Regions from separate parts of the Geodermatophilus sp. SYSU D01186 genome, predicted to be linked through region 3. Evidence: riboswitches for the same ligand, from Rfam matches in the RefSeq annotation. Region 3 holds a riboswitch; each other region holds the start of a gene.

Region 1 (10,111 bases), on a different contig from region 3:
CCCGCCGGTCGGGCCTCTGACGGCCGCGGGACGCCGCCCTCTGCGGGCCCCTTCCCTCTGCGGACGGGATCGCACCGACAGAGCGCGGGACCCCCGGCAGGGCCGGCGGCACACTGGGCGGCATGCGCCCGCCCGCGACCGGGGACATGCCTCCCGCCCTGTACGAGCCGGTGGACGGCGGCTACCGCGCCACCGCGCTGACGATCGGGCCCTGGGACCCCGGGCTGCAGCACGCGGGCCCCCCGGCGGCGCTGCTGGCCCGCGAGGCGGAGGCGGCCGGCGGGATCCCCGACGCGCAGACCGTCCGGCTGGCCTTCGACATCCTCGGCCCCGTGCCGGTCGGCCCGGTCGCCGTCTCGGCGCGGGTGCTGCGGCCGGGCCGGCGGGTGGAGCTCGTCGAGTCCCGGCTCACCGCGGGCGACGACCGGCCGCTCATGCGGCTGACCGCCTGGCGGGTGCGCACCCGCGCCGCCGAGGGGACGCCGGAGCCCGCCGTCCCCCTGCCCGGGCCGGAGGAGAGCCGGCCGGAGACCGCCGACTTCTTCACCACCGACGTCGCCTACCACCGGGCGCTGGAGTGGCGGTTCGCGCACGGCTCGTTCAACGCGCCCGGCCCGGCCGCGGCCTGGACCCGCCCGCTGTGCGGCCTGGTGGCCGGCGAGCCGATGACGCCGCTGCAGCACCTGCTGGTGATGACCGACGCGGCCAGCGGCATCTCCGCCGTCCTGGACTGGACGACGGCCACGTTCGCCAACGTCGACCTCGGCCTGTCGCTGGTGCGCCCGCCGGCCGGCGAGTGGCTGGGCGTGGACGCCGTCACCACCCTCGGCCCGGCCGGTGCCGGCCAGTGCTTCGCCGACCTCTACGACGCCACCGGGCGGGTCGGCCGCTCCGCGCAGTCGCTGTTCGTCGAGCCGCGCTGACTGCCGGTCACGGTTGGCGTTCCCCGGCGGCGGCGACGACGCTGGGGGGCGATGGAACCACTGGACGCACTCCTGGACTGGCTCTCCGGCCGCGGGCTGGAGATCGTGCTCATCATCCTGGGGTCGGTGCTGCTGGCCCGGCTCGTGGCATGGGTGGGCACGAAGATCACCGACAGCATCGACGCCCGCTCCACCGGCGGCGACGTCCTGGTCAGGTCCGAGGCGGCCAAGCACCGGCACTCCCTGACCCAGGTGATCACCTGGACCCTCATCGTGCTGATCTACGCGATCGCCGCCTTCTTCGTGCTCGACCGCGCCGGCATCCCGATCGGCGGGCTGGTGGCGCCGGCGACCGTCCTCGGCGTCGGCCTGGGCTTCGGCGCCCAGCGGATCGTCGGCGACGTGCTCGCCGGGTTCTTCATCATCACCGAGCGGCAGTACGGCTTCGGCGACGTCGTCTCCATCCAGGTGGTCGGCGGCGGTGACGAGGCGACCGGCACCGTCGAGGACGTCACCCTGCGCATCACCCGGCTGCGCTCGCCCAACGGCGAGGTGGTCACGCTGCCGAACGGTCAGATCGTCAAGGTGGTCAACCTCTCCCGCGACTGGGCCCGCGCCGTGGTCGACATCCCGGTGCCCACGACCATGGACGTCAGCCGCGTCAACGACCTGCTGCACGAGGTGGGCGAGCAGGCCTTCGCCGACCCGGCGATGCGCCCGTTGCTGCTCGACGAGCCCAGCGTCATGGGCGTGGAGACCCTCGACCTCGAGCAGGTCAACGTCCGCATGGTGGCGCGCACGCTGCCCGGCAAGCAGTTCGAGGTCGGCCGTGACCTGCGCGCCCGTGTCGTCCTGGCCTTCCGCCGGGCGGGCCTGAACATGCCCGCGCCGACGTCCCACGTGGCCGCCGAGGACCTCTCCGCCTCCGCGGACGGCGCCCGGTGAGCCCCCGCCACTCCGGGGAGCACCCGACCCACGAGCTGCCGTCGGTGCGCACCGCCCCGCCCTCGGGCCTGCGCCGGTTCTGGGCGGCGGTGCCCCACCACCTCGGCCGCGCCCGCACCTCGACCGTCGTCCTGACGATCCTGTTCCTCGCCGTCGGCACGCTGTACCTCTACGTGAGGCCGCCGGTCACCGGGGTCGGCACCGTCCAGCAGCCCGTCAGCGACACCCAGCCCGCGCCGGCGCAGGAGCCGGCCCGGCCCGCCGAGCCCGCGCCGGCCCCCGAGACCCCGGAGCCGACCGGCACGACGGCCCCGACGCCGACCACGAGCCGCAGCACCGCGCCGACGACGACGGCGCCGCGGGAGACGGACTCGACCACGCCGCCGACCACGACCGGCGGCGGGGAGACCGCGGAGAGCACACCGGGAGAGCCGACGACGACCCGGGCACCGGCGTCCGAGCCGCCGGCCACCACCTCTCCGGAGCCGTGACGGCCGCCACCGCACGGCGGTCACCAGGCACCTCGCCGCACCAGGCCGGAGGCTCGCAGGGCAGGATCAGCACCCTGTGCCTCGGCGGACGAGGCACCCGTGGAGGGAGACAACCCGTGGCCATCCGATCCCTGACCCGGCGTGGACGGGTCGCCGTCGCGGCCGCCGCCGGCCTGACCCTCGCGCTCGCCGGCTGCGGGGACGACTCCGGCGACGATGCGGGCAGCGGTGGCGGGGGCGGCGGCGCCGCGGCGACCAGCGAGCCACTGCCCACCGTGGAGGCCGACGAGGCGCTCGCCGCCCGCGTGCCCGCGGCGATCGCCGAGGACGGCGTGATCAGCGTCGGCAGCGACACCAGCTACGCCCCCAGCGAGTTCATCGCCGAGGACGGCGAGACGATCGTCGGCTTCGACGTCGACCTGTTCACCCTCGTCGCGCAGAAGCTGGGCCTGGAGGCGCAGTTCCAGACCGCCGCCTTCGACTCGATCATCGCCGGCGTGGGCTCGGGGCGGTACGAGGTGGGCGTCTCGTCGTTCACGATCAACCCCGAGCGCCTGCAGCAGGCCAACATGATCAGCTACTACGAGGCCGGCACGCAGTGGTCGACCAAGGCCGGCAACCCCGACGGGGTCGACCCGGACGACGCCTGCGGGCTCACCATCGCCGTCCAGAAGGCCACCGTGCAGGTCGACGACATCACCGCCCGGTCGGAGGCCTGCGAGGCCGCCGGCGAGGACCCGATCACGATCAACCAGTACGACCTGCAGAGCGACGCCACCGCGGCGGTCGTCTCCGGCGCCGCGGCCGCGGGTCTGGCCGACTCCCCGGTCATGGCCTACGCCGTGCAGCAGACCAACGGCCAGCTCGAGCTGCTCGGCGACATCTACGACGCCGCGCCCTACGGCTACGTGGTCGCCCAGGACCAGGCCGACTTCGCCCAGGCCGTCGCCGACGCCGTCAAGGCCCTGATCGACGACGGCACCTACACCGAGGTGCTCTCCCGGTGGGGCGTCGAGGACGGCGCCATCGACGACCCGACGGTGAACCCCACCGTCGGCTGACCGGAGCACTCCGCCATGGCCGCCGAGGCCCCCGACACGACCAGCCGGCCGGCACCGCCCGAGCAGATCAGGGCGGTGCCGGTCCGGCACCCCGGCCGCTGGATCGCCGCCGTCGTCATCGCGGTGCTGGTGGCGATGTTCGTCCACATGCTGGCCACCAACCCGGTGTTCCAGTGGGACTTCATGCTCGACAACATGTTCACGCCCCCGGTCCTCCGCGGGGCGCGGACGACGCTGATCATGACCGTCCTCGCGATGGTCCTCGGCGTCCTGCTGGGCATCGTGCTGGCGGTCATGCGCCTGTCGCCCAACCCGATCGTCTCGGGCGCGGCGTGGGCCTACATCTGGGTCTTCCGGGCGATCCCGCGGATCGTCCTGCTGTTCTTCATCGCCAACCTCGGCGCCCTGTACGCGACCTACGACCTCGGCATCCCCTTCGACCGGCAGCTGATGGACCTCTTCGGGTTCGAGGGCGACCTGCGCTTCCTCGGCCTGGACGGCAACCAGATCTTCGCCGGCTTCACCGCGGGGCTGCTCGGCCTGGCGCTGTCGGAGGGCGCCTACATGGCCGAGATCGTGCGGGCCGGCATCCAGTCGGTCGACCCCGGCCAGGCGGAGGCGGCCAGCGCGCTGGGCCTCAGCCGCGGCAAGACGATGCGCCGGATCGTGCTGCCGCAGGCGATGCGGGTGATCATCCCGCCGACCGGCAACGAGACGATCGCGATGCTCAAGGACACCTCGCTGCTGCTCGCGGTGCCGGTGACCAGCGAGCTGAACTTCCAGCTGCGGGCCATCGGCAGCCGGACGTTCCAGATCATCCCGATGGCCGTGGCCTCGATCCTCTGGTACCTGGCGCTGACGAGCCTGCTCATGGTCGGCCAGTACTTCCTGGAGAAGCGGTTCAGCCGCGGCTTCGGCGCGCGGGAGACCCGGGCGCAGCGGGCGGCGCGGGAGGCGCGTGAGGTGGGGAGCTCGAAGTGACCGCGAACGGGCAGGCGATGGTGAAGGCCGAGGGTGTGCGGAAGTCCTTCGGCCACGTGGACGTGCTCAAGGGCATCGACCTGGAGGTCCGGCCGGGCGAGGTGGTCTGCGTCATCGGCCCGTCCGGCTCGGGGAAGTCGACGTTCCTGCGCTGCATCAACCACCTGGAGAAGATCGACGCCGGGCGGCTGTGGGTCGACGGCTCCCTCGTCGGCTACCGCGAGAGGGGCGGCAAGCTGCACGAGCTGCGCGACCGCGAGGTCGCCGCGCAGCGCCGCGACATCGGCATGGTGTTCCAGCGGTTCAACCTGTTCCCGCACAAGACGGCGCTGGAGAACGTGATCGAGGCGCCGACGCAGGTGAAGGGCGTGCGCAAGGAGGCCGCCCGGGCCCGCGGCATCGAGCTGCTCGAGCGGGTGGGCCTCGGCGAGCGGGTGCACAACTACCCGAACCAGCTCTCCGGCGGCCAGCAGCAGCGGGTGGCGATCGCCCGGGCGCTGGCGATGGAGCCCAAGCTGATGCTCTTCGACGAGCCGACCTCGGCGCTGGACCCGGAGCTGGTCGGCGAGGTCCTCGACGTCATGCGCGGCCTGGCCGAGTCGGGCATGACGATGGTCGTCGTCACCCACGAGATGGGCTTCGCCCGCGAGGTCGGCGACACCCTGGTCTTCATGGACGACGGCGTCGTCCTGGAGGCCGGGGACCCGAAGCAGGTGCTCACCGACCCGCAGCACCCCCGCTGCCGGGCGTTCCTCTCCAAGGTCCTCTAGGGGCGGGTCCTCCCGGCGCGGTCGGCCAGAGTGGCCACTTCGGCCGTTCCACGTGCGGCCGAAGTGGCCACTCTGGCCGTCAGAAGCGGGTCGCCACCGCGATGCCCGGCGCCCGGCCGACGTCGGCCAGCGCCGCGGCGGCGTCGTCCAGGGCCAGGTGGCGGGTGACCAGGCGCTGCGGGGCCAGCCGGCCGGCGGCGATGAGTCCGAGCAGCTCCGGATAGGCGTGCGCGGCCATGCCGTGGCTGCCCAGCACCTGCAGCTCGCGAGCGATGACCAGCTCCATGGGCACGGCCGGGCGGCCCTGCGCGGGAGGCAGCAACCCGACCTGCACGTGCCGTCCGCGCGGGCGCAGGCAGCGGACCGAGTTCTCGCAGGTGGCCGCCGCTCCCAGGGCGTCCAGCGACACGTGCGCGCCACCCCCGGTCAGCTCGGCGACCGTGGCCGCGACGTCCTCCGCCACCCCACCCGTCCCGCCGCCGTCCACCGTGTGCTCGGCACCCAGCGCGCGGGCGAGGTCCAGCGCCGCCGGGGAGACGTCGACGGCGACGACCCGGGCGCCGGCGGCCACCGCCACCTGCACCGCCGAGAGCCCGACGCCGCCGCAGCCGTGCACGGCGACCCACTCCCCGGCCCGCACCGCGGCGACCTGCACGACCGCGCGGAAGGCGGTGGCGTACCGGCAGCCCAGGCTCGCCGCGGTCACGTCGTCGAGCCCGTCGGGCAGCCCGACCAGGTTGACGTCGGCGGCGTCGAGGGCGACGTACTCCGCCAGCGACCCCCAGTGGGTGAAGCCGGGCTGCGTCTGGTGCGGGCAGACCTGGTGCTCCCCCGCGGCGCACTGCGGGCAGCGGCCGCAGGCGTTGACGAACGGCACGGTCACCCGGTCCCCGGCCCGCCACCGGCGCACGCCCGGCCCGACGGCCGCGACGGTGCCGGCCAGCTCGTGGCCGGGCACGTGCGGCAGGACGACGTCGGGGTCGTGGCCCTGCCAGGCGTGCCAGTCGCTGCGGCAGATGCCGCTCGCCCCCACCCGGACGACGACGCCACCGGGCGCCGGGTCGGGCACGGGCACCTCCTGCACGGTCAGCGGGCCGCCGAAGGACTCGAACACCAGTGCGCGCACGCGGGCAGCCTGCCGCACCGCCGGTCCAGGCCCGAGACGAGGCCGACAAGCGGCGGCCCGCGGTGATCGTGAGCAACGACCGCGCCAACGCCGCGGCCGCACGCTCGGGCCGTGGGGTGGTGACCGTCGTCCCGGTGACCAGCAACACGGCCCGCGTCTTCCCCTTCCAGACCGTGTCACCGGCTCGCGGGACCGGTTGCGCGTCGACTCGAAGGCCCAGGCCGAACGGGTGCGCTCCGTCGCGATCGAGCGCATCGGGCCGGCCCTGGGCCGCGTACCGGGCGAGCTGATGGCCGCGCTCGACGACGCCCTGCGCCTGCACCTCCAGCTGTAGCGGGGCCGGCCCGGGCACCGCCCACGTGCTGAGACGGGTGTTCCTCGTGGTGGAGTGGCTGCCTAGGATCGCGACTGGCTCACGAGAGGCAGTGGAAAGCACCTGGCTGGCTGCCCGGCAACCTCGACTCCGTCCGAGGTGCTCCAGGGGAAGAGCCGGCCCGACGGCGCCCGCCGCCGGGCAAGGACGGAGGTCCCCGTGCGCCGCGGGGTCTCCCGACGAGAGGAGACCGGCGCATGACCGACCCGCAGAGCTGGAGCTTCGAGACCCGGCAGATCCACGCCGGCACCAGCCCCGACCCGACGACCGGGGCCCGCGCGCTGCCGATCTACGCCACCACGAGCTACCAGTTCCGCGACGCCCAGCACGCCGCCGACCTGTTCGCGCTGGCCGAGATGGGCAACATCTACACGCGGATCATGAACCCGACGCAGGACGCGCTCGAGCAGCGCGTGGCATCTCTGGAGGGCGGCGTCGCGGCGCTCGCGGTCTCCAGCGGGCAGGCGGCGGAGACCCTCGCGATCCTCAACATCGCCGAGGCCGGCAGCCACGTCGTCGCCTCCGCCTCCCTGTACGGCGGCACCTACAACCTGCTGCACCACTCGCTGCCGAAGCTGGGCATCACCGTTTCCTTCGTCGAGGACCCCGACGACCCCGAGAACTGGCAGTCGCTGGTGCGGGAGAACACCAAGGCGTTCTACGCCGAGACCATCGGCAACCCGAAGGGCGACGTCCTCGACATCAGCGCGGTGGCGGAGATGGCGCACCGCAACGGCGTCCCGCTGATCGTCGACAACACCATCGCCACGCCGTACCTCATCCGCCCCATCGAGTTCGGCGCGGACGTCGTCGTCCACTCGGCGACGAAGTACCTCGGCGGGCACGGCACGGCGATCGCCGGCCTGATCGTCGACGCGGGCACCTTCGACTGGACCGGCGGGAAGTTCCCCGGCTTCACCGAGCCCGACCCGACCTACCACGGCGTGGTCTACGCCGACCTCGGTGCGCCGGCCTACGCGCTCAAGGCCCGGGTGCAGCTGCTGCGCGACCTCGGCCCGGCGATCTCGCCGTTCAACGCCTTCCTGGTGGTGCAGGGCATCGAGACGCTGTCGCTGCGCATGGAGCGGCACGTGGCCAACACCCAGCGGGTCGCGGAGTTCCTCGAGGCCCACGACGCCGTCGACCGGGTCAACTACCCGGGCCTGGCCTCCTCGCCGTGGCACGCGGCCCAGCAGAAGTACGCGCCGCGCGGCGCGGGCGCCGTCCTGACCTTCGAGCTGCACGGCGGCGTCGAGGCCGGCAAGCGGTTCGTCGACGCGCTGGAGCTGCACAGTCACGTGGCCAACATCGGCGACGTGCGCAGCCTGGTCATCCACCCGGCGTCGACGACGCACTCGCAGCTGACCCCGGAGGAGCAGCTGACCACCGGCGTCACCCCGGGCCTGGTGCGGCTGGCCGTCGGCCTCGAGGGCATCGACGACATCCTGGCCGACCTGGAGGCCGGCTTCCGCGCCGCGAAGGAGGCCTGATGGACGGCGGGGCCCCGGTCGGGCAGGTCGCTGCCCCCTGGGCCCCGCCGCACCCCGGTGGCTGGCGGGACGGCGACCCGGCCGGGGACCGGCGCTTCCTCGACCTGCCGGGGCCGTTCGCCCTGGAGCGCGGCGGGACCCTCCCCGCGGTGCGGGTCGCCTACGAGACGTGGGGCCGGCTGGACCCCGACGGCGGCAACGCCGTCCTCGTCGAGCACGCGCTCACCGGCGACAGCCACGTCGCCGGCCCGGCCGGGCCGGGGCACCCCACCCCGGGCTGGTGGGAGGGGCTGGTCGGCCCGGGCGCGCCGCTGGACACCGACCCGCTGTTCGTCGTCTGCGCCAACGTCCTCGGCGGCTGCCAGGGGACCACCGGCCCGTCGTCCACCGCACCGGACGGCGCCCCCTACGGGTCCCGCTTCCCGGCCGTCACCGTGTCCGACCAGGTGCGGGTGGAGGCGGCGGTCGCCGACGCCCTCGGCATCGGCCGGTGGACGGCGGTGCTCGGCGGCTCGATGGGCGGCATGCGGGCGCTGGAGTGGGCGGTCGCCCTGCCCGAGCGGGTCGGGGCGCTGCTGTTCCTGGCCTCCGGGGCCGTGGCGACCGCCGACCAGCTCGGCACCCAGACCACCCAGCAGGCGGCGATCCTCAGCGACCCCGCGTGGGCCGGCGGCGACTACCTCCCCGGCCCCGGCCCGGTCGCCGGCCTCGGCGTCGCCCGGCGGATCGCGCACCTGACCTACCGCAGCGCGCTGGAGCTCGACGCACGCTTCGGCACCACCGTCCAGGACGACGGCCGCTACGCCGTCGCCTCCTACCTCGACCACCACGCCGACAAGCTGGCCCGCCGCTTCGACGCCGGCAGCTACGTGGTGCTCACCGAGAGCATGAACCGGTGGGACGTCGGCCGCGGCCGGGGCGGGGTCGAGGCGGCCCTGTCGCGGGTCACCGCGCGCGCGGTGGTGGCCGGCGTCGACACCGACCGGCTCTACCCGCTCGCGCTGCAGCAGCAGGTGGCCGACGGCCTCGGCGTCCCCTTGCAGGTGATCCCGTCGCCGTACGGGCACGACGGCTTCCTCATCGAGATCGACGCCGTCGGCGCGCTGGTGCGGGAGCTGCTGGGCACCTGACGCGCCCGCCTCTCAGTCGGCGAAGTCGTCCCCCGGCACCGCGCCTGCGGGCGGCAGCGGCTGGCGGACCACCGGCCGCACCCGGCGCGCCGCGGGCAGTCTGTCGGTGTAGCTGGCGGCATTGCCGCGGATGTGGGCGAGGTCGTCGTCGGTCGCCTGGCGGATCACCTTCGCCGGGATGCCGGCGACCAGCGAGCCCGCCGGCACCTCGGTGCCCTGGGTGACGACCGCACCGGCGGCGACGATCGACCCGGACCCGATGTGCGAGCCGTTCATCACCACGCTGCCCATGCCGACCAGGACGTCGTCATCGACCCGGGCGCCGTGCAGCACCACGTTGTGGCCGACGGTGACGCCGCGGCCGATCACCAGGGGGAAGCCGGGATCGGAGTGCAGCGTGCAGCCGTCCTGCACGTTCGAGCCCTCGCCGATCTCGATGACCTCGTGGTCGGCCCGCGCGACCGCGCCGTACCAGATGCTCGATCGCGGGCCCATCGTCACGGCCCCGACGACGACCGCCGTCGGTGCGACGAAGGCCTCCTCGTCGATCTTGGGGGCGCCGAAGTCCAGCTGTGCGATGTAGTTCTCGGCCACGAGGGTCAGCACAGCACAGTGGGGCCGTGCGCGCAGCGTCCGGACGCACGGCAGACTCCACCGCATGGTCGCCGCGCTGCCGCCCCTGCCCACGTCCATCGTCGGGAGCCTCCCGCAGCCCGGCTGGCTGATCGACCACGACAAGCTGGCCCACCAGTTCCCCCCGCGGGTGCGCGCCAAGGAGCTGTGGCGGGTGGCCCCGGCCCAGCTGGAGGAGGCGCAGGACG
Region 2 (10,111 bases), on a different contig from region 3:
CACCTTCGCTCGGAGGTCTCCTCGTTGGATCAGGCCTCGGCGCCGTCAACAACGCTCATGGGCAGTACAGCTAGGTGCCCGGCCTCGGCTGGGCCGGCGCGGGCAGGCCCGGCGTCCGCTGGTCCGGATCCCAGGCGGTGCCGAGGGCCTGGTCGGCGGTGGGCACGCGGGTCGGCGTCCCCCCGGCCCGGCGGACCGCCTCGGCGAAGTGGACGGCGTCGATGGTCGCCGCCCCGCCGGGGTCGTTGTTGAAGTACACGAGGACGTCGTCGTCCGGGCCCCAGGTGGCGGCCAGGCGGTCGGCCCACAGCTGCAGCGTGCCGGGCCGGTAGCGCCAGTCCTCCACGCCGGTGTGGAACCGCAGGTACCCCCAGTCGGTGGTGCGCCACAGCGGCGTCACCGGCTGCTCGTCTCGGTCGGCCCAGCACAGCGCGGCCCCGTAGCGCTCCAGGAGGGCACGGACCTCGTCGGTCCACCAGCTGTCGTGCCGCGGCTCGACGGCGACCCGCGTGCCGGCGGGGAACTGCGCGAGGCACTCCCGCAGCAGGTCGGGGTCGGCCCTCAGCGTGGGCGGCAGCTGCAGCAGGACCGTGTCCAGGCGGTGCTCCAGGCCCTCGGCGCGGGCCATCAGCCGGGCCACCGGCTCCTCCGGCTCGCGCAGTCGCTTGACGTGGGTGAGGAACCGGCTGGCCTTGACCGCCCACCGGAAGTCCGGCGGGGTGCGCTCCCGCCAGGCGACGAAGGTGGCGTGCTCGGGCAGCCGGTAGAAGGCGTTGTTGCTCTCCACCGTCGCGAAGAACTCGGCGTAGTGCTCCAGCCACAGGCGCTGGGGCAGCTTCGGCGGGTAGAAGCGCCCACGCCAGTCGCGGTACTGCCAGCCCGACGTCCCGATGACCACCGCCACGGACAGCCGCCTACCCTGCGCGGTCATGGCCGACGCACCCGCCCGTCTCAAGGACCTCTGCCTCGACGCCCGCGACCACCAGGCCCAGGCCGACTGGTGGTGTGCCGCCCTGGGCTACGTGCGGCTGGCCGACCTCCAGCCCGGGGACTACCGGTCGCCGCGGCCCCCGGAGTGGCCGGTGCCCATCGCCGACCCCACCGGCGCGGGGCCGGTCATCTGGCTCAACCCGGTGCCCGAGGCGAAGACGGTCAAGAACCGCATGCACCTGGACGTCGTCGGCGACACCGCCGCCCTCGTGGCCGCCGGCGCCACCCTGCTGCGGGCCAAGGACGACGAGGTCGCGTGGGACGTGCTCGCCGACCCGGAGGGCAACGAGTTCTGCTGCTTCGCCGCGGAAGGCTGAGGCCCCCTCCGCGAGATCGGCGATCTCGTGGCGATCAGCCCCACCGGACCCACGAGATCGGCGATCTCGTGGGTTCCACAGGCGGTCCGGAACGCCGACAGGGGCGGCCCGCCGAAGCGGACCGCCCCTGCCGGGCAGTGCTGGTACTACGCGAGGGCGGGACTCAGAAGTCCATGCCGCCCATGCCGCCGTCGGCGCCCGGCATGGCCGGAGCGGCCTTCTCCGGCTTGTCGGCGATGACGGCCTCGGTGGTGAGGAAGAGCGCCGCGATGGAGGCGGCGTTCTGCAGCGCCGAGCGGGTCACCTTGGCGGGGTCGATGATCCCGTTGGCGACCAGGTCCACGTACTCGCCGGAGGCGGCGTTGAGGCCCCAGCCGGTGTCGGAGTTGCGCACCTTCTCCGCGACGACGCCACCCTCGAGGCCGGCGTTGACGGCGATCTGCTTCAGCGGCGCCTCGAGCGCGACGCGCACGATGTTGGCACCGGTGGCCTCGTCACCCTCGAGCTCGAGCTTGTCGAACGCGACGGCGGTGGCCTGCGCCAGGGCGACGCCACCACCGGCGACGATGCCCTCCTCGACGGCGGCCTTGGCGTTGCGCACCGCGTCCTCGATGCGGTGCTTGCGCTCCTTGAGCTCGACCTCGGTCGCGGCACCGGCCTTGATGACGGCGACGCCACCGGCCAGCTTGGCCAGGCGCTCCTGCAGCTTCTCGCGGTCGTAGTCGGAGTCCGACTTCTCGATCTCGGCGCGGATCTGGTTGACCCGGCCGGCGATCTGGTCGCTGTCGCCGGCGCCCTCGACGATCGTCGTCTCGTCCTTGGTGACGACGACCTTGCGGGCGCGGCCCAGCAGCTCGGTGCCGGCGGACTCCAGCTTGAGGCCGACCTCCTCGCTGATGACCTGGCCCCCGGTGAGGATGGCGATGTCGGTCAGCATGGCCTTGCGGCGGTCACCGAAGCCGGGGGCCTTCACCGCGAGGGACTTGAAGGTGCCGCGGATCTTGTTGACCACCAGGGTCGCCAGGGCCTCGCCCTCGACGTCCTCGGCGATGATCGCCAGCGGCTTGCCCGACTGCATGACCTTCTCCAGCAGCGGGAGCAGGTCCTTCACCGAGCTGATCTTGCTGTTGACGACGAGCACGTACGGGTCGTCGAGGACGGCCTCCATGCGCTCGGCGTCGGTGACGAAGTAGGGCGAGATGTAGCCCTTGTCGAAGCGCATGCCCTCGGTGAGCTCGAGCTCGAGCCCGAAGGTGTTGCTCTCCTCGACGGTGATGACGCCTTCCTTGCCGACCTTGTCCATCGCCTCGGCGATGAGCTCGCCGATGGCCGGGTCAGCGGCGGAGATCGACGCGGTGGCGGCGATCTGCTCCTTGGTCTCGACGTCCTTGGCGGTCGAGAGGAGGTACTCGGTGACCGACTCGACGGCCTTCTCGATGCCCTTCTTCAGGGCCATCGGGTTGGCGCCGGCGGCGACGTTGCGCAGACCCTCGCGGACGAGCGCCTGGGCCAGCACGGTGGCGGTGGTGGTGCCGTCACCGGCGACGTCGTCGGTCTTCTTGGCGACCTCCTTGACCAGCTCGGCGCCGATCTTCTCCCACGGGTCCTCGAGCTCGATCTCCTTGGCGATGCTCACACCATCGTTGGTGATGGTGGGGGCACCCCACTTCTTCTCGAGGACGACGTTGCGGCCCTTGGGGCCGAGGGTCACCTTGACGGCGTCGGCGAGGGTGTTCATGCCCCGCTCGAGGCCGCGGCGAGCCTCTTCCTCGAAGGCGATCATCTTGGCCATGTGGTGATGTCCTCCATGCATGGATCGCTGCACGGCCGGGTTCGGCGCCCGCGACGGACGACACCGGTGGTGCGGGCACTCCGTCGGCCCGCGCACCAGCGCCTCACCGCATCCGACCTGATTGGCACTCGGCACTGTCGAGTGCCAATCGAGAGTCTGGCACTCGCCCCTGCCGAGTGCAAGAACGGGTGGGGAGGAGGCCGCTGTTCCCGCGGATCCGGGAGGACGACGGAGGCCCGGTCCCCCCGCAGGGTGACCGGGCCTCCGTGTGTCTCGCGGTGGTTCTCAGGCGACGCGGACGGCGTCGGCCTGCGGACCCTTCTCGCCCTGGACGACCTCGAAGGTGACCCGCTGGCCCTCGTCGAGGCTCTTGTACCCGTCCATCTGGATGGCCGAGTAGTGGACGAAGACGTCCTGGCCGCCGTCGACGGCGATGAAGCCGAAGCCCTTCTCGGCGTTGAACCACTTCACGGTGCCCTGTGCCACGTGTGCTCCCACGTTTCGTGCGTGCGGACGACCCCCGCGAACCAGGAGGCCGGGTCTAGCTCTTCCGCCCGCCGAACACGAACGTGGAACTGAAACCGCGGGAGAACGTACAGCACGAAACGCGTGGTGAGAGCAAACTCACGCACGCGTCACCCCGGATCGGGGGACACCCACCGACCCGGACGGTGCCGACCCTACGCGGTCAGCCGATGAGGCCCGCGGCCCGCACCGACTTCAGCGAGGGCTCGACGACGTGCGTCGGCCCCACCACCGGCTCGAGCGGGTCGAGGGTCTTGAGGCCCTCGCCGGTGTTGAGGACGACGGTCTCCTTGGCCGGGTCCAGCCGGCCGTCCTCGACCAGCTGGCGCAGCACCGCGACGGTGACCCCGCCGGCGGTCTCGGCGAAGACGCCGGTGGTGCGGGCCAGGTCGCGGATGCCCTGGACGATCTGCTCGTCACCGACCCGGCCCACCGATCCGCCGGTGCGGCGGATGGCGTCGAGGGCGTAGGGGCCGTCGGCGGGGTTGCCGATGTTCAGCGACTTCGCGATGCCGGTCGGCTTCACCGGCTTGACGACGTCCCACCCGTTGTCGAAGGCGGTGGCGATCGGGTCGCAGCCGGCCGACTGGGCGCCGAAGATCGTCCACTCGGAGGCCTCGACGATGCCGGCGGCGGTGAGCTCGCGGAAGGCCTTGTCCACCTTGGTCAACAGCGACCCGGACGCCATGGGGATGACCACCTGGGCCGGGATCCGCCAGCCGAGCTGCTCGGCGATCTCGTACCCCATCGTCTTGGAGCCCTCGGCGTAGTAGGGCCGGACGTTCTGGTTGACGAACGCGGTGTCCTCGAACTCGTCGGTCTCGGCGAGCTCGCTGGTCAGCCGGTTGACGTCGTCGTAGGAGCCCTCGACGGCGACCAGCGTCTGGCCGTAGACGGCGGACTGCACCACCTTGCCCGGCTCCAGGTCGGCGGGGATGAAGACGAACGAGGGCAGCCCCACGCGGGCGGCGTGCGCGGCGACCGAGTTGGCCAGGTTGCCCGTGGAGGCAGCGGCGATCTTGGTGTAGCCCAGCTTCTTGGCGGCGGTGGCGGCGAGGCTGACCACGCGGTCCTTGAACGAGTGAGTGGGGTTGGCGGAGTCGTCCTTCACCCAGAGCCCGCCGGTGAGGCCCAGCTCGGCGGCGAGCCGGTCGGCGCGCACCAGCGGGGTCAGGCCCGGGTCCAGCGAGACGCGCGAGGCCGGGTCGTGGCCCACCGGCAGCAGGGCGACGTAGCGCCAGATGTTCTGCGGGCCGGCCTCGATCTGCTCCCGGGTGACCGCCCGCATCACCGCCGGGTCGTAGTCGACCTCGAGCGGGCCGAAGCACTCGGCGCAGGCGTGCTCGGCGATCAGGCCGAAGGTGGCGCCGCAGTTGCGACACACCAGCCCGCGGGCGGGGTTCTGCGGGATCGGGCCACCGCCGGACGAGTCGGCCTGGACGGAACCGGGAGCGGTCAGGGTCATGCGACGACTACCTCCTCATCTTCCCCACCCCGGGCCGTCGAGCCGGGTGGGACGGAATTGGCACCTTCCGCTGTGCGAGCGCACAGACGGCGGTTGCCGGGGCTTCGTCGGGCCGTGTCCCTCTGCCCCTCTGGATGAGTGGAACGCCGTCGACTCTACCCACGTGGGCAGCGCCCCAGGGGGCCGGGCCAGGATGGGCCGGTGAGCACGCGCGTCGTCTACACCGACCTCGACGGCACGATGGTCGGCCCGCGGGGCTCCTTCTGGCACACCGCGAGCCGCGACCTCACCGCCTCGCCGGCCACCGCGCTGCTCGACCTGCACCGCGCCGGGGTGGAGTTGGTGCTGGTGAGCGGGCGGACCTACGAGCAGGTCGTGGAGGCGGCGCGGATCTTCGCCGCGGACGGCGCGATCGCCGAGCTCGGCTCGGTGGTCAGCTGGGACGCCGGGCGCAGCGTGCACCACCTCACCGGCGACCTGCCCGCGGAGTACGCCGACCAGGCCCCGATGGACGTGATGGAGCGGCTGGGCGTGGTCGACACGCTGCTGGCCCGCCACGCCGGCCGGCTGGAGTGGCACGCGCCCTGGCACACCACCCACCGCACCGACGCGCTGCTGCGGGGCCGGGTCGACCCGCTGGCGGTGGACGCCGAGCTGGCCGCGATGGGAGCCGGCTGGCTGACGCTGAAGGACAACGGCTCGATCCCGGCGACGGGCCGCATGACCCTGGCGCCCGAGGCGCTGCCGCCGCGGGTCTACCACCTGATGCCGCGCGGCATCTCAAAGGGCGCGGCGATCGCCTGGGACCTCGAGCGCCGCGGCCTCACCCCCGCCGACGCGGTGGCGATCGGCGACAGCGTGAGCGACCTGGAGATGGCGCCGGCGGTGGAGCGGTTGTGGATCACCGCGAACGGGGCCACGGTCGACGGGATGGCCGACCTGCTGGCCGCCGTCCCCAACGTGACCGTCACCGACGCGCCGATGGGCGAAGGCTGGGCCCAGGCCGTCCGCGCGAGCCTCTAGCGGAGGCTGGGAGCGCAGGTTTCCTGCGCTCCCAGCCTCCGCTCAGGAGGTGACGTCGCGGCGGGCGAAGTGGCGGAAGGCCAGCGCCGTGAAGACCGCCGCGTAGACCAGCGACTGGACGACGCCGCGGAAGAGGTCCCCCGAGTCGACCGGGGTCTGCAGCAGGTCGGTCCAGGCGAACTCCTCCGCCGTGGGGAACCAGTCCCGGATCGAGCCCAGCTGCTCCACCTGGTCGAGGATCGCGAAGACGAACATCGTGAACACCGCGCCCCCGACGGCGGCCAGCGGGGCGTCGGTGATCGTGGAGAACCAGAACGCCAGGGTGCCCACGACCAGCAGGTGGACGGCGAGGTACCCGACCATGCCGGCCAGCCGCAGGAGCCCCTCCCCCTGCGGCAGGGTCACCCCGACCGGGGTCTGGATGGCCTCGAACCCGAACGCGATGCCGCCGGCGACCAGCCCGACCAGGACGAGGGTCAGCAGGGCGCCGACCGACAGCACCAGCGCCGCGTACCACTTCTGCCGGAGCAGCCGCATGCGCGGCACCGGGGTGGCCAGCGTGTAGCGCAACGACCCCCACTGCGCCTCGGCGGCCACGGTGTCGCCGAAGAACAGCGCGTAGACGACGACCAGGAAGAAGCTCGTCGTCGCGAAGAGCACGAACAGGGTGAAGTTCAGCCCGCTGGACGTGGCGACGTCGACCAGGTTGAGCCGGTCGTTCTCCGCGGCCTCCTCGCTGGCGCCCAGCTGCAGGGCGGCGATCAGGACCAGCGGCAGCGCCACCATGAGCGCGAGGACGCCGATGGTGCGCCGCCGCTTGAACTGCCGCCGCAGCTCGACCGACAGCCGCAGGGTGCGCTCGGGCCGGTAGCCGGCCACCGCCCCGGTGGGCTGCACGTGGCCCTCGGCCGGGACGGCCGACCGGGCCAGGTCCTCCGCCGCTCGCTGCGTCGTCATGACTCCCCCACCAGCGCCAGGAAGGCGTCCTCGAGCCGACGGCGCGGCGTGAACTGGTCGACCTCGATGCCCTCGGCCACCAGGGCCTGCAGCGCCCGTGCCCGGCTGGTGCCGTCCAGCTCGGCCACCAGCCCCTCGTCGGTGCGGCCGGCGGTCACCCCGGGCAGCGCCTCCAGGGCGGCGATCGCCCGGTCGGTGTCGGCGTCGTCGGCCAGGCCGACGAGCACCGCGCCACCGACGCCGACGATCTCCTCGACCGTCCCCTGCGCGATCTTCTGCCCCTTGGCCATGACGACGACGTGGCTGCAGGTCTGCTCGATCTCGCTGAGCAGGTGGCTGGAGACGATCACCGTGCGGCCGGTCGCGGCGTAGGAGCGCAGCACCTCGCGCATGGCGTGGATCTGGGGCGGGTCCAGCCCGTTGGTCGGTTCGTCGAGCACCAGCAGGTCGGGCAGGCCGAGCATCGCCTGGGCGATCGCGACCCGCTGGCGCATGCCCTGGCTGTAGCGGCGGACCGGGCGGTCGATGGCCGCGCCGAGGCCGGCGACCTCGATCGCCTCCTCCATGTGCGCGTCCTCCGCCGGCCGGCCGGTGGCCGCCCAGTACAGGCGCAGGTTGTCCCGGCCGGACAGGTGCGGCTGCAGGCCGGTGCCCTCGACGAAGGAGCCCAGCCGGGAGAGCACCGGCGCGCCGGGCCCGGCCGCGTGGCCGAAGACGCTGATCCGCCCCTCGGTGGGCCGGATCAGGCCCATGAGCATGCGCAGCGACGTCGTCTTGCCGGCGCCGTTGGGGCCGAGCAGGCCGAGCACCTGGCCGCGGCGCACCTCGAAGGAGAGGTCGCGGACGGCGACGAAGCCGTCCTTGTAGGCCTTGGTGACGCCGGTGAACCGCAGTGGCACGTCCTCACCGTCGGGCTCGACCGCCGAGACGCGGCGGCGCCGGCGGCGGCCCCACAGCACCGCCGCCACCCAGCCGAGCAGGCCGAGCCCCGCGAGCACGCCCAGCAGCACCCACCAGCGCGACGTGCCGCCGACGCCGTCGGCCTGCGCCTGGACCTGCGGGACGGCGAGCGCCGCGCCGTCCCCGCCGGCCAGCGCGACCGAGTAGACGGCCGACTCCGCCGGCAGGGCGAACGCCTGGTCGGTGGAGGAGACCACCAGGCGCATCGTGTGCCCGGCCTCGAAGCGGTGCACGATCCCCGGCAGGGTCACCGGCACCGTGGTCGGCGCGGTGGGGTCGGCCGAGAGGCCGGTCAGCGCCAGCGGCGCGACCAGCCCCGACGGCAGCGTCATGCCGCCGTCCGGGCCGACGTCGTAGAGCTTCGCGAACAGCGTGGCGGTGCCCGACGGCGCCGCGACGGCGAGGTCGACGGTGGCCGCGCCGACGACCTCCACCGCCTCGTCCAGCGGCCGGCTGTCGAAGGCGGCGGCCTGGCCGGGGATCTCGATGGTCGTGCCGCCGAGCGCCGCGGTCACCGCACCGAGCCCCGGGTAGGTGGTCAGCGCCGACGGCGACCCGCCGGCCGGGGTGACGACGGGCTGCACGCCGCCGTCCAGGGCGACCGGGAGACGGTCGGCGGCGGCCGAGCCGCTCAGCCCCGGGTAGCGGTCGGCGGTGACGGTCTGCGATCCGCCCTGGACGGTCAGGCCGCTGCCCACGCCGGTCGGCTCCGGGAACTCGAAGCCGGTGCCGGGGTCGGGGCCGCGGGCGGGGTCGTCGCCGTCGCGCAGGTGCCGGTCGAACCAGCCGGCCACCTGCTCGCGCAGCCGCTCGGTCGTGCGCTCCGATGCCTGCGCGTCGTGGCCGCCGGCGTACCAGACGACCTTGACCGGGGCGCCGGTGGCGGCGATGCCGCGGGCGTTGGCGTCGGCCTGGTCGAGGCCGAACAGCGAGTCGCGGGTGCCCTGCACCAGCAGGGTGGGCACGTCGATGCGGTCGAGCACGGTCGCGGGGCTGCTGCGGTCCAGCGCGGCGGCGATCTCCGGCGTCAGCGTGCCCGTCGCCGCGGCAGTCTGGTAGGCGGCGCAGATGTCGGCGCGGAACCGCCCGCAGGTCAGCAGCTGCTGCACCGCGGCCGGGTCGGCCGAGGCGGGGTCCACCGGCAGCGCCGTCGTCCCGGCGTCCGCCGGGGCGCCGTCCGCCGCCGCGTCGTCGCCGCCGAGCGCGGCGGCCAGGCCACCGGACGGGGCGCCGCCGATGCTGAAGAACAGGCCGGCCCAGACCCGCTTGAACACGCCGGCGTCCGTGCTGGCGGGGGTGGCGGCGACCGTGCCGGCGTCGTCCTGTCCGACCTGCGAGGGGAACAGCGCGGTGGTCAGGGAGTTCCAGGTGATCTGCGGGGCGATGGCGTCGACGCGGTCGTCGTAGGCGGCGCCGAGCAGGGCCAGCGCCCCGCCGTAGGAACCGCCCGCGACGCCGACGCGCGGGTCGCCGTCCCCGTCGAGGAGGACGTCGTCGCGCTCGGCCAGCCGGTCGAGCAGCGTGGAGAGGTCGGCGACCTCGAAGCGCGGGTCGTTCAGCCCGATCTGGCCGGTGCTGGCCCCGAACCCGCGCGCGGAGTACGTGAGGACGACGTAGCCCCGGCCGGCGAGGTCGCGGGCGTCGTCGGCGACGGAGTCCTTGCTGCCGCCGAAGCCGTGCGCGAGGACGACGGCCGGCGCGGGCTCGTCCGCGGTCGCGGAGGCCGGCACGTAGACGGTGGTGTCGAGCTCGACGGCGTCCGCACCCGCGCCCGAGGGGACCCGCGCCTCCTCGGTGCTGACGTCCTCCGCCGCGGCGGCCGGCGCGGCCGGTGCGGCGACGAGCAGGATGCCGGAGAGCAGCGGGGTGAGCAGGGCGGCGAGCGTCACGCGGGCGCCGGAGCGCGGGCGGGGACGCGCGGGCCCGCGGAGGGGACGCACGGAGCGGCCAACGGACGGTGGCGTCCCGGTGTTCCGGGACGGCGCGCCGCGCAGCCGCCTCAGGGCCGCCACTCGCCGGTGGTGACCACCACCAGGCCGGGGACGGCGACGTCCGGCACCTCGAAGAAGCGCTCCACCGGCC
Region 3 (10,111 bases):
TGGGGGTCTCGTGGTGCAGCACGTCGTCGGAGATCACCGGCGTCGGGCCGGCGTCCGGGCCCTCGGCCGGTTTCTTCTGCGGCAGCGCGGACGGCCGCCAGCGGCCCAGCCCCCAGCCGGCGAGCCCGGCGGCCGCGACCACGACCGGGAACGGCACGCCGAACAGGGAGAGGGCCAGGAACGCCGCCACGGCGATGACCACCAGGGCACGGCTGTCCAGGGCCCGCTTCGCCACCCGCACCACTGCCTGCGCCACGATCGCCAGCACCGCGGCCGCGAGCCCGACGAAGACGGCGGTGACCGCGGTGGCGGTGCCGAAGGCGACGTAGACGGCCGAGAGCGCCAGGAGCGCGACGACGCCCGGCAGGACGAACAGCCCGCCGGCGACCAGGCCGCCGCGGGTGCCGTGCAGCAGCCACCCGACGTAGGTGGCCAGCTGCTGCGCCTCCGGGCCGGGCAGCAGCGTGCAGTAGTTCAGCGCGTGCAGGAACCGCTTCTGGCCGATCCAGCGCTTCTCGTCGACCAGGGTGCGCTGCATGACCGCGATCTGGCCGGCCGGGCCGCCGAAGGTCTGGAGGGAGATCAGGAACCAGGCACGCACGGCGGTCCGGAACGGCACCACGCTCTGCGCGTGCGGCCGCGTCGGCGCCGGGGTCACGGGCGCCGACGTGGCCACGTCGGCGGGCTCCGGGACGGTGGGCGGTTCGGTGCGCGGCCGGGGCCGTGCCTCGCGGGTCATGGACGTCCTCGTCTCGTGTGCGGGCGGGGGCGGCTCAGCGCGGAGGAGGACCGCATCGGCCGGGCTGGTCGGGGGCGGCGTCGGGGTCCTCGGGCAGCAGCAGCCCCAGACACAGCAGGAGCAGACCCGTGCCGGCGGTGTAGGCGGCGAAGACCAGGCCGGGGTCGAGCCCGACGGCCGCGGCCAGGCCGAGGCCGAGCAGGACACCGCCGACGACCTGGACGTACGCGCGCGCCCGGCTGCGGTGGACGTACACGGTGACCGAGAAGCCGTGGTCGGCGGTGCTGCGCATCAGGTCCTCCGACGGAAGGTCAGGCCGGCTCGCGGCCGAGCAGCAGGCGGCGGCGGTGGTACTCGTACAGCCCGTCGAACAGCGGACCGGCGACGGCGAGGGTCTGCTCGTCGGTGCCGGTCATCGACAGGCCGCGCAGGAGGACGTCGAGACCCGGCGCCTCGGGCGCGTCGAACCGCCCGTCGTCGAGGTCGGCCTCGTGCACCGCCTCGGCGACCCGCCACAGCACCGGGTCGGTGAGCTCGTGGCGGCGCAGGATGGTCTCGAACGAGCAGTCGCCGCCGTGGTGGCCGAGCTCGACCCCGCGCATGTCGAACGGGGTGGCGTCGGCGGGCACCTCGGCCGGGTCGGAGACGAAGACGAACACCGCCTCCGGGTCCAGGAAGCGGCGGATCAGCCAGGCACAGGCGGCGCGGTCGATGTGCACCCCGGCCCGGGTCGCCCACCTCACGGCGCCACCGCCACGTCGCCGGCCGCGGTGAGGGTCTGCAACGCGGCGGTCGCCTCGTCGCGCTCGGGCGGCGGGAAGAAGTCGCGCCGCCCGATCGCGCGGAACTCGGTGCGCAGCCGGCGCAGGGCCCGGGCGCGCTCTGCGGGATCGGCGTCGGCGGCCGCCCGGCACTCCGCCGCCAGCGCCCGGTACTCCTCCGCCCGTGCCGCGGCCATCCGCGCGGCGAGGGCCCGCTCCTGGGCGGCACTGCCCGGCCGCGCCACCCACAGCCCCGCCGTCCCGCCGGCCTCGAGGACGTCGTCGGCGAGCCACTCCAGCTGCTCACGGGTGCGGGCGTCGGCGGGCAGGGCGACCAGGCCGTCGGACAGCTGGGCCACGCCGAGCCGCCGCAGCCGGCGCCACAGCGTCGTCCGGGGACCGGAGGGCTCCCGCGGCAGCCGGTAGGACAGCAGCACCCACTCACCGGCCGGCGACGTCGGACGCTGCACACGGCGATGCAACCACGGTTGCAACGCCGTGTCGAGGGGGAGCGTCAGGCGGCCCCGGCGGCGAGGACGGGGACGACGGGCTCCTGCCCCGCGCCGGTGAGCGTGTGCCAGAGGTCGCGGGCGAGGGCGTCGTTCTGCCGGAAGAACGGCGCGTTGGTGCGCGGGCGGGCGAAGGCCGCGACCTGGGCGCCGGCGGTCCAGAAGCCGGCCGCCCGGATCGTCGGGTGCGGCTCCCCGGATGCCGTGACCACCCGCAGGTCGGCGTCGACGTCCAGCCGCCCGGTGCCGCGGACGCCGGCCGCGGCACCGGGGTCGGCGAGCACCCGCTCGCGGGCCTCACCGCGGCCCAGCAGGCCGGTGACGACGGGGTCCGGCGTGGCGGTGACGTCCGGCGACGGCACCCGCGCCTCGACCAGGGCGCGGGCCTCGACCACCCCGGGGCAGCTGGTGGAGTGCGCGCGGAAGACCCCGGCGTCCTCGTCCAGCACCACCTCGACGCCGGCGCCGAGGAAGTGCAGCACGCCGGCCTCCGACAGGGCGAGCAGCTCCTCCAGCCGCGGGCCGGGAGGCCCGCTGGCGAGGTAGCTGAACAGGTTCATCCACCAGCCGGCGAGGTCCTCGGACTCCGCCCGCGGCGTCAGCCGCCGCGCCGCCGCCAGCGCGGCGATGGTGCCGTGGCACTGCAGCAGGGCGGTGAAGACGGCGGCGTCGGTGCTGAACCGCGGGTCGGCGGCACGGTCGAGATCGGCGCGCACGTGCCGGCGCACCGCGTCCTGCAGCGCCTCCGGCTCGGCGAACCACCGGCCGGCGAGCGGGCGGTCCAGCGCGGCCAGGTCGAACCGGTCGACCAGGTCGGGCACGGCGCGGGCCACCAGCGTCCGCTCGGCGCGCGGGGTGGCCGCCGCGACGTACGCCTCGGCGAACTCCTCCCACGGCATGGCGGTGCGCTCGGGGAAGGCCCGGAACAGCTCGGTGTAGTGCGCCCAGGCGAGGTCCCGCTCGATCAGCGGCGCGAGGTCGGCCCGCAGGTCCAGCCGCCGGGACGGGCCGAACGCCTCGTCGACGGCGGCGAGGGTGAAGAACCGCAGCGGCACCGGCGGGCCGGCCCACGTGTACCCGAGCTTGGACCGGTAGGGGACGCCGCGCCGCGAGCCCACGTGCAGCACCGGCTCCCGCCCGGAGGGGTGGTAGCGCAGCCGGCCGTCGTCGTCCCGGGTGAACCGTCCCCCGCGGCCGCTGGTGAGCAGCACCGCGAGGTCGACGAAGGCCAGGCCCGCCCCGCGGACCAGGACGTCCTCCCCGGGCGCCAGCGCGGACAGGTCCAGGTCGGCGGTGTAGCCCGTGGGCACGTAGGTGAGGCCGTGCCGCTCGGCGCGCTCCGTCGTCGACCGCTCCGCCGCCGTGGGCCGCGCGTCGAGGTGCCCCTGGGCCAGCACGACGGCGTCGGCGGCCAGCTCGGCGCCGTCGGCCAGCCGCACCCGGGTGCCCGCGGGGGTGTCAGCCACGTCGAGCACACGGGTGGCGTGCAGGTGGACGTCGACCCAGGGCGCGGCAGCGGCGACCACCGTGTCGAGCACCCAGCCGAGGTAGGCGTTGACCAGCGGCCGGGAGGGGAAGGACGACGGGGTGAGCCCGCGGGCCTCGCGGCCGACCGGGTCGTCGGCCGGGCGGTGCCGGGCGACGTCGCACACCCACTGCCACAGCGTGGCGCCCTCCCCCACCGGGCCGTCGACCACGACCGAGGGGTCGGGGAGGACGGTGACGTCGCCGACGAGCGAGTTCGCCCACAGCAGGGCGGGCTGCGCGGCGCGCCAGACGCGACCCCCGCCGGGCGGGAACGGGTCGACGAGGTGGACGTGCAGGCGCCGGCCGGCGGAGAGCTCGGGGGCGGAGGCGACGAGGCGTTCGAGGACGCCGATCGCGGTGGGGCCGGCGCCGACGACGACCAGGGTCGGGGCGCGGAGGGGGTCGGGGCGGGACATGCGGGGGCGCTCCAGTGCCGGGAGGACGAGGGACGGGCGGGTCAGTCCTCCGGACACAGGGCGCTGCTGGTGCGGAGCAGGTCGACGTGCCGACGCTGTGCGAGCTCCGATCGGGTCACGCCCCCTCCTCCTCCTGGCCGGTGCGGTGTCTCACCAATGTCTACCAAACCGATCGGGATTGACGGATATGACATCCGGTGCCTATCGTCCCGGCCAGGTCCTGAGTGCCAGCACACAAGCCCCGGCTCGCTGGCCGGCAACCCTCCGCTGCGACGGGGTGCCCCGGGTGACGACCTGGCCGACGCATCCCGCGTCGGCAAGTCCGCAGCCCTCCCGGGCTCTGAACGAGGAGCACGCCCCCGTGAGCACCGCCGGCACGCCGAGCGTGCGCGACCTCTCGACCGACCTCGTCGGCCGACCGACGGTCGACCTCCTGCGTACCGACAGCGCGCTCTGTCGCTGACGCATTCCCCCTCCTGACCGGTTCCCCGGTCCCGCGGCCCCGCCCGCTCCTGCCCACCGCCTTCCCGCGGTGCCGGCGGCGTGCCCGCGCACCCCCACCCGCTCGTCCCCTGGGAGCACCCCGCATGTCCCGCACCCCCCTGCCCAGGCGCCTCCGGCCGGACACGGAGGTGACCGCGTGACCACCTCCACCGGCCTGCACGTGGTCCGCGTCCACCCGCACGACCCGCTCGCCGCGCCGCTGTTCGCCGAGCTCACCGTCGAGTACGACACCCGCTACGGCGACCTCTTCGGCGGCGCGGCCGCGGAGATGGCCCGCTTCCCCGCCGAGCAGTTCCTCCCCCCGGACGGCGAGCTCATCCTGGTGCTCGAGGACGGCGTCGCGGTCGCAGGCGGCGCCTACCGCCGGCACGCCGACCCCGGCACCGCCGAGGTCAAGCGGATGTGGACCGCCGCGGCCCACCGGCGCCGCGGCCTGGCCCGGCGGGTGCTCGCCGAGCTCGAGGCGCGCGCCGCCGCCCGCGGCTACACCCGCATGTACCTGACGACCGGCCCGCGCCAGCCCGAGGCCAAGGCCCTCTACCTGGCCGCCGGCTGGACCCCGCTGTTCGACCCGGCCGTCCCGCGCCCCACCGACCTGGCCACCCTCCGCACCCTGCCGCCCGGCGAGCTCGGCTACGCCTTCGACAAGCCCCTGGGAGACCCCGAATGACCGCCGTCGTCCCCCGCCCTGCCGCGGACACCGCCGCACCACCGCCGACCGGCACGCCCTACGACCAGCTCAGGGTGGTGCCCGCCCGGCACCCCGGCCGCTGGGTGGCCACCGCCGTCGTCGCCGTCCTGCTGGCGATGGTGGTCAACTCGCTGGTCACCAACCCGCGGTGGGAGTGGGACGTCGTCGCCGCGTACGTCACCGAGGAGTCGATCGTCCGCGGCGTCTGGACAACGATCCAGCTGACGCTGATCACCGCGGTCCTGGGCTTCGCGCTCGGCACGGTGCTGGCGCTCATGCGGCTGTCCCGCTCGCCGCTGCTGCAGGCGGTCAGCTGGGGCTACACCTGGGTGTTCCGCTCGGTGCCGCTGATCCTGCAACTGCTGCTCTGGTACAACCTCGCCTACCTGTACCAGACACTGGACCTCGGCATCCCGTTCGGCCCGTCCTTCGCCAGCGTCGAGACCCTCTCGCTGATCGACAAGTTCGGCGCCGCCGTCCTCGGCCTGGGCCTGCACCAGGCCGCCTACTCCGCCGAGATCGTCCGCGCCGGCATCCTGTCGGTCGACCAGGGCCAGCTGGAGGCGGCCGCCTCCCTCGGCATCCCGCGCCGCCGGCAGACCACCCGCATCGTGCTGCCGCAGGCCATGCGCTCGATCGTGCCGACGGCGGTCAACGAGGTCATCGGCCTGTTCAAGGGCACCTCGATCGTCTACGTGCTGGCGCTCGGCGAGCTCTTCTACACCGTCAGCGTGATCTACGGCCGCACCCAGCGGGTGCTCCCGATGCTCATCGTGGCCGCCGTCTGGTACGTCGTCCTGACCACGGTGGTCACCGTCGTCCAGTACCACGTCGAGCGGTACTACGCCCGGGGCGCGGTCCGCACGCTGCCGCCGACACCGCTGCAGCGGCTGCGCGCCAACCTCACCGCCGGTCTCGCCTGCGTCTCCTCCACCCGCGAGGTGTCCCGGTGACCGCCGCGGCCGTCCGGCCCGGCCGGGTCGAGGTGCACGGGGTGCACAAGTCCTTCGGCACGCTGGAGGTCCTGCACGGCGTGGACCTGGTCGTCGAGCCCGGCAGCGTCACCGTGGTGCTGGGCCCGTCGGGCTCCGGCAAGTCGACGCTGCTGCGCAGCATCAACCACCTGGAGAAGGTCGACCGCGGCTTCGTCGCCCTCGACGGCGAGCTCGTCGGCTACCGACGGCGGGCCCACCGGGACGGCGAGCGGCTGCACGAGCTCCAGGAGAAGGACCTGCTGCGCCAGCGCACGCGGTTCGGCTTCGTCTTCCAGGGCTTCAACCTCTTCCCGCACCTCACCGCGCTGGACAACGTGGTCGAGGCGCCGGTGTCCGCGCAGGGCCGCCGCCGGAGTGAGGTGGAGGCCGAGGCCCGCGAGCTGCTGGCGCGGGTGGGCCTGGCCGACAAGGCCGACGTCTACCCCCGGCAGCTGTCCGGCGGCCAGCAGCAGCGCGTGGCGATCGCCCGCGCGCTGGCGATGCGGCCGGCCGTCCTGCTGTTCGACGAGCCCACGTCGGCGCTGGACCCGGAGCTGGTCGGCGAGGTGCTCGGCGTCATCGAGGACCTCGCCCGCACCGGGACGACGATGATCGTGGTCACCCACGAGATCGGCTTCGCCCGCGAGGCCGCCGACCAGGTGGTCTTCATGGACGCCGGCCGCATCGTCGAGACCGGCCCGCCCGAGCGGGTCCTCGACGACCCGCAGCACGAACGGACCCGCGCCTTCCTCGCCAAGGTCCTCTGACCCCACCCGAACCGCAATCCAATCCAAGCCCCACGCCTCCACGGCCCCCTGTAGGGGCCCGCCGCGAGCCCGCGAGCGGTGGGGGGCAGGGGGTCCTTCGAGCCTGCCCGAGGAGAACCATCGTGACCCCCCGTACCCGACGAGCCCGCCTCGTCCGCGTCCTGGCCGCCGTGTCCCTGCTGGCGCTGGGGGCGTGCAGCAGCTCTGCGGAGATCGAGGAGCAGGCCCGCGCCGACGAGGGTGGCGAGCGCACCTCCCTCACCGTCGACACCAGCCCGGAGCAGGACCGCATCCACACCGCCCCCGACGAGGAGGCCATCGCGCTGCTGCCCGAGGGGGCCTTCCCGGACGACGTGCTCCGGGTCTCGGTGACCCAGGGCGCGGTGCCGCTGGCCTTCTTCGCCGACGACAACCAGACCGTGATCGGCAGCGAGACCGACATCGCCACCCTGGTCGCCGACGCGCTCGACCTGGAGCTGGAGCTGGTCGTCAACGACTGGTCCAACTGGCCGCTGGCCACCCGGTCCGGCGAGGTCGACGCCACCATCTCCAACGTCACCGTGACCGAGGAGCGCAAGCAGCTGTTCGACTTCTCCTCCTACCGCGTCGACCAGCTCGGCTGGCTGGTGGAGGCCGACAGCGACCTGCAGATCGACGAGGCCGCCGACATCGCCGGGCTCACCGTCGGCGTGGGCTCCGGCACCAACCAGGAGCAGATCCTGCTCGCCTGGGACCAGCAGAACACCGACGCCGGCCTGGAGCCGGTCACCATCGACTACTACGAGTCCTACAACGACGCCGTGCTGGCCCTGCAGTCCGGCCGGCTGGACTCCTACGTCGGCCCCAACGCCATCGCCGCCTACAGCGCCGCGGTCTCCCCGGACGACGTCGCGGTCGCCGGCACCGTGAACGGCGGCTGGCCCGACACCGCGAACATCGCCGTCGCCACCGCCAAGGGCAACGGCCTGGCCGAGGCGTTCACCGCCGCGCTGAACTCCGCCATCGAGGACGGCAGCTACCAGGAGGTCCTGGACCGCTGGGGCCTGGGCGCCGAGGCGGTCGACCGCGCCGAGACCAACCCGCCCGGCCTGGGCGCCTGAACCCCGCGAGGAGATCCCCGATGACCCGTACCCGCACCCGTCGCAGCCGTCCCGCCGCGCTGCCCGTGGCCACCGCCCTGACCCTGTCCACCGTCGTGTTCCTGTCGGCCTGCACCAGCTCCGCGGAGATCGAGGCCGACCAGCGCGCCGACACCGCCGCGGCCGCCGCCGAGGCCGGCGAGACCACCTCGGTCCTCTAGGTGGACACCAGCGCCGCGCAGGCCGGCCGGGTCCACACCGACGAGGACCCCGACACCGCCGCGCTCGTGCCCGCCGACATCGCCGAGGACGGGAAGCTGACCGTCGGCGTCGTCGGCACCGGCGAGCCGCCGCTGGGCTTCCTCGCCGACGACAACAGCACCGTCGTCGGCAGCGAGGTCGACATCGCCTCGCTGGTCGCCGAGTCCCTCGGCCTGGAGCTCGAGGTGGTGAACGTGGCCTGGGAGCAGTGGCCGCTCGGCGTGCAGAGCGGTGACCTCGAGGCGGTGTTCAGCAACGTCGGCGTCAACAACGAGCGGCTGCAGCTGTTCGACTTCGCCACGTACCGCCAGGGCGTCATGGCGTTCACCGCGAAGCCCGGCAGCGGGCTGTCGATCGCCGGCGCCGAGGACATCGCCGGCCTCACGATCGCGGTGGGCTCCGGCACCAACCAGGAGCGGATCCTGCTGGACTGGAACGCGCAGAACGAGGCCGCCGGGCTCGAGCCCGCGCAGCTGGAGTACCACGCCAACGCCGCCGACGCCCTGCTGGCGCTGCAGTCGGGCCGGATCGACACCTACCTCGGTCCGAACCCCAACGCCGTCTACCAGCAGTCGGCCGGGGACGTCGAGATCGTCGGCACGGTCAACGCCGGGTGGCCCGACACCACCTACGTCGCGGCCACCACGCTCAAGGACAACGGCCTGGTGGACGCCGTCGAGGCGGCGCTGCAGCACGTGTTCGAGGACGGCACCTACGCCCGGACCCTGCAGCGCTGGGGCCTGTCCGACGAGGCCGTCGACGAGCCGGTGGTCAACCCCGCCGTCGGCTCCTGAGCCACCCGGTGCCGGCCGGGCGGCGTCAGTCGCCCGGCCGGCACCGGTCCAGGAACCGCAGGATCGCGTCGTTGACCGCTTCCGGCCGGTCCTCGTGCACCAGGTGCGACGCGCCCGGCACCGTCAGCTGCTCCGCGCGGGGCAGCAGCGTCGCCAGCCACCGGCTGAGCCCCCGCACGACGGCCGGGCTCCGGGCACCGGTGAGCAGCAGCGTGGGCACCTCCAGCCTGCGGAGAGCCGGCTCGGGCAGCGGCGGGAAGCCCGCCCGCAGGTTCCCCGCCAGGGTCGTCGCGTTCTCCCGCATCTGCTGCCGGCGGTCCGCCGTCAGGCTCCGGAACGCCTCCCGGCCCAGGACGCCGCGGGCGAAGGTCTGCCACGCCCGTTCGTCGTCCCCCCGCCGCTGGGCCAACGCCATCGGGGCGAAGGTGCGCAGGCCGAACCCCAGGACGCCCAGCGTGGTGCCCGGGTGCCGGACCACGTTGCGAGCGAGCACCCCCGGGTGCGGGCGCCGGCCCGGGCCCAGCACCAGTGACAGCAGCGGCGGCTCCTCGAGGACGAGGCTGCGGACGGCGTCCGGGTGCGCGATCGCGGTGAGCAGGCAGATGAACGCGCCCCACGAGTTCCCGACCAGGTGCGCCGGCGCCGCGTCCAGCTCCCGGAGGACGGCGACCAGGTCGTCGACGTGGACGGCCATCGGGTCGGCCACGCCCGGCGGGACGTCGGCGTTGGGGCGGGCGAACCGGCGGCTGTAGGCGATCACCCGGTACCGGGCGGCGACCGGTTGCAGCTGCGGGGTCCAGGTCCGCAGGTCGCTGATGCCGCCGTGCACGAGGACGACCGGCTCACCCGATCCGAGCTCCCGGTAGGCCAGCGGCACGCCGCCGACCAGGAGGCGGGCGACCCCCGCGAAGCCCGAGCCGTCGCCCGCCATCCCGCGCTCCCTCGTCCCGGCCGCGCGCGACACCCTCCTCCCCGGCGGTGGGGAGGCGCAACGGCCGTGGTGTCGCGGTGCGCTCAGCGCACCGCGGGCAGCCCGAGGTGGTCGCGGAGCGTCGTCCCCTCGTAGTCGGTGCGGAAGACGCCGCGCTC

The links. A riboswitch is a leader RNA that binds a small molecule or an ion and turns the genes downstream of it on or off. The one in region 3 is predicted to bind S-adenosylmethionine.
Region 1: another riboswitch for S-adenosylmethionine. It lies ahead of ACI784_RS03865 (bifunctional o-acetylhomoserine/o-acetylserine sulfhydrylase); the one in region 3 lies ahead of ACI784_RS06595 (GNAT family N-acetyltransferase).
Region 2: another riboswitch for S-adenosylmethionine. It lies ahead of thrC (threonine synthase); the one in region 3 lies ahead of ACI784_RS06595 (GNAT family N-acetyltransferase).

What each region holds. Positions count from the first base shown of each region.
Region 1 covers NZ_JBJGYW010000003.1:234,750-244,860, reverse strand. Annotated here, with positions in the region: gene ACI784_RS03915 (hypothetical protein) at 1-20, shown strand, start outside; gene ACI784_RS03910 (thioesterase family protein) at 123-923, shown strand; gene ACI784_RS03905 (mechanosensitive ion channel family protein) at 975-1,868, shown strand; gene ACI784_RS03900 (hypothetical protein) at 1,865-2,359, shown strand; gene ACI784_RS03895 (ABC transporter substrate-binding protein) at 2,476-3,420, shown strand; gene ACI784_RS03890 (amino acid ABC transporter permease) at 3,436-4,401, shown strand; gene ACI784_RS03885 (amino acid ABC transporter ATP-binding protein) at 4,398-5,171, shown strand; gene ACI784_RS03880 (zinc-binding dehydrogenase) at 5,251-6,297, opposite strand; partial or broken gene ACI784_RS03875 (hypothetical protein) at 6,288-6,410, shown strand; gene ACI784_RS03870 (hypothetical protein) at 6,494-6,631, shown strand; SAM riboswitch class IV at 6,709-6,824, shown strand; gene ACI784_RS03865 (bifunctional o-acetylhomoserine/o-acetylserine sulfhydrylase) at 6,868-8,160, shown strand; gene metX (homoserine O-acetyltransferase MetX) at 8,160-9,290, shown strand; gene ACI784_RS03855 (gamma carbonic anhydrase family protein) at 9,303-9,884, opposite strand; gene ACI784_RS03850 (uroporphyrinogen decarboxylase family protein) at 9,949-10,111, shown strand, end outside.
Region 2 covers NZ_JBJGYW010000051.1:53-10,163, forward strand. Annotated here, with positions in the region: gene ACI784_RS23710 (DUF72 domain-containing protein) at 71-931, opposite strand; gene ACI784_RS23715 (VOC family protein) at 930-1,307, shown strand; gene groL (chaperonin GroEL) at 1,471-3,099, opposite strand; gene ACI784_RS23725 (cold-shock protein) at 3,385-3,585, opposite strand; gene thrC (threonine synthase) at 3,788-5,089, opposite strand; SAM riboswitch class I at 5,102-5,230, opposite strand; gene ACI784_RS23735 (HAD family hydrolase) at 5,291-6,112, shown strand; gene ACI784_RS23740 (ABC transporter permease) at 6,155-7,069, opposite strand; gene ACI784_RS23745 (alpha/beta fold hydrolase) at 7,066-9,918, opposite strand; gene ACI784_RS23750 (LytR C-terminal domain-containing protein) at 10,029-10,111, opposite strand, start outside.
Region 3 covers NZ_JBJGYW010000006.1:80,781-90,891, forward strand. Annotated here, with positions in the region: gene chrA (chromate efflux transporter) at 1-739, opposite strand, end outside; gene ACI784_RS06575 (hypothetical protein) at 774-1,031, opposite strand; gene ACI784_RS06580 (chromate resistance protein ChrB domain-containing protein) at 1,051-1,482, opposite strand; gene ACI784_RS06585 (Chromate resistance protein ChrB) at 1,479-1,970, opposite strand; gene ACI784_RS06590 (FAD/NAD(P)-binding protein) at 2,015-3,952, opposite strand; SAM riboswitch class IV at 4,169-4,281, shown strand; gene ACI784_RS06595 (GNAT family N-acetyltransferase) at 4,593-5,126, shown strand; gene ACI784_RS06600 (amino acid ABC transporter permease) at 5,123-6,100, shown strand; gene ACI784_RS06605 (amino acid ABC transporter ATP-binding protein) at 6,097-6,888, shown strand; gene ACI784_RS06610 (ABC transporter substrate-binding protein) at 7,011-7,988, shown strand; gene ACI784_RS06615 (hypothetical protein) at 8,009-8,188, shown strand; gene ACI784_RS06620 (ABC transporter substrate-binding protein) at 8,189-9,022, shown strand; gene ACI784_RS06625 (alpha/beta fold hydrolase) at 9,048-9,953, opposite strand; gene ACI784_RS06630 (NtaA/DmoA family FMN-dependent monooxygenase) at 10,037-10,111, opposite strand, start outside.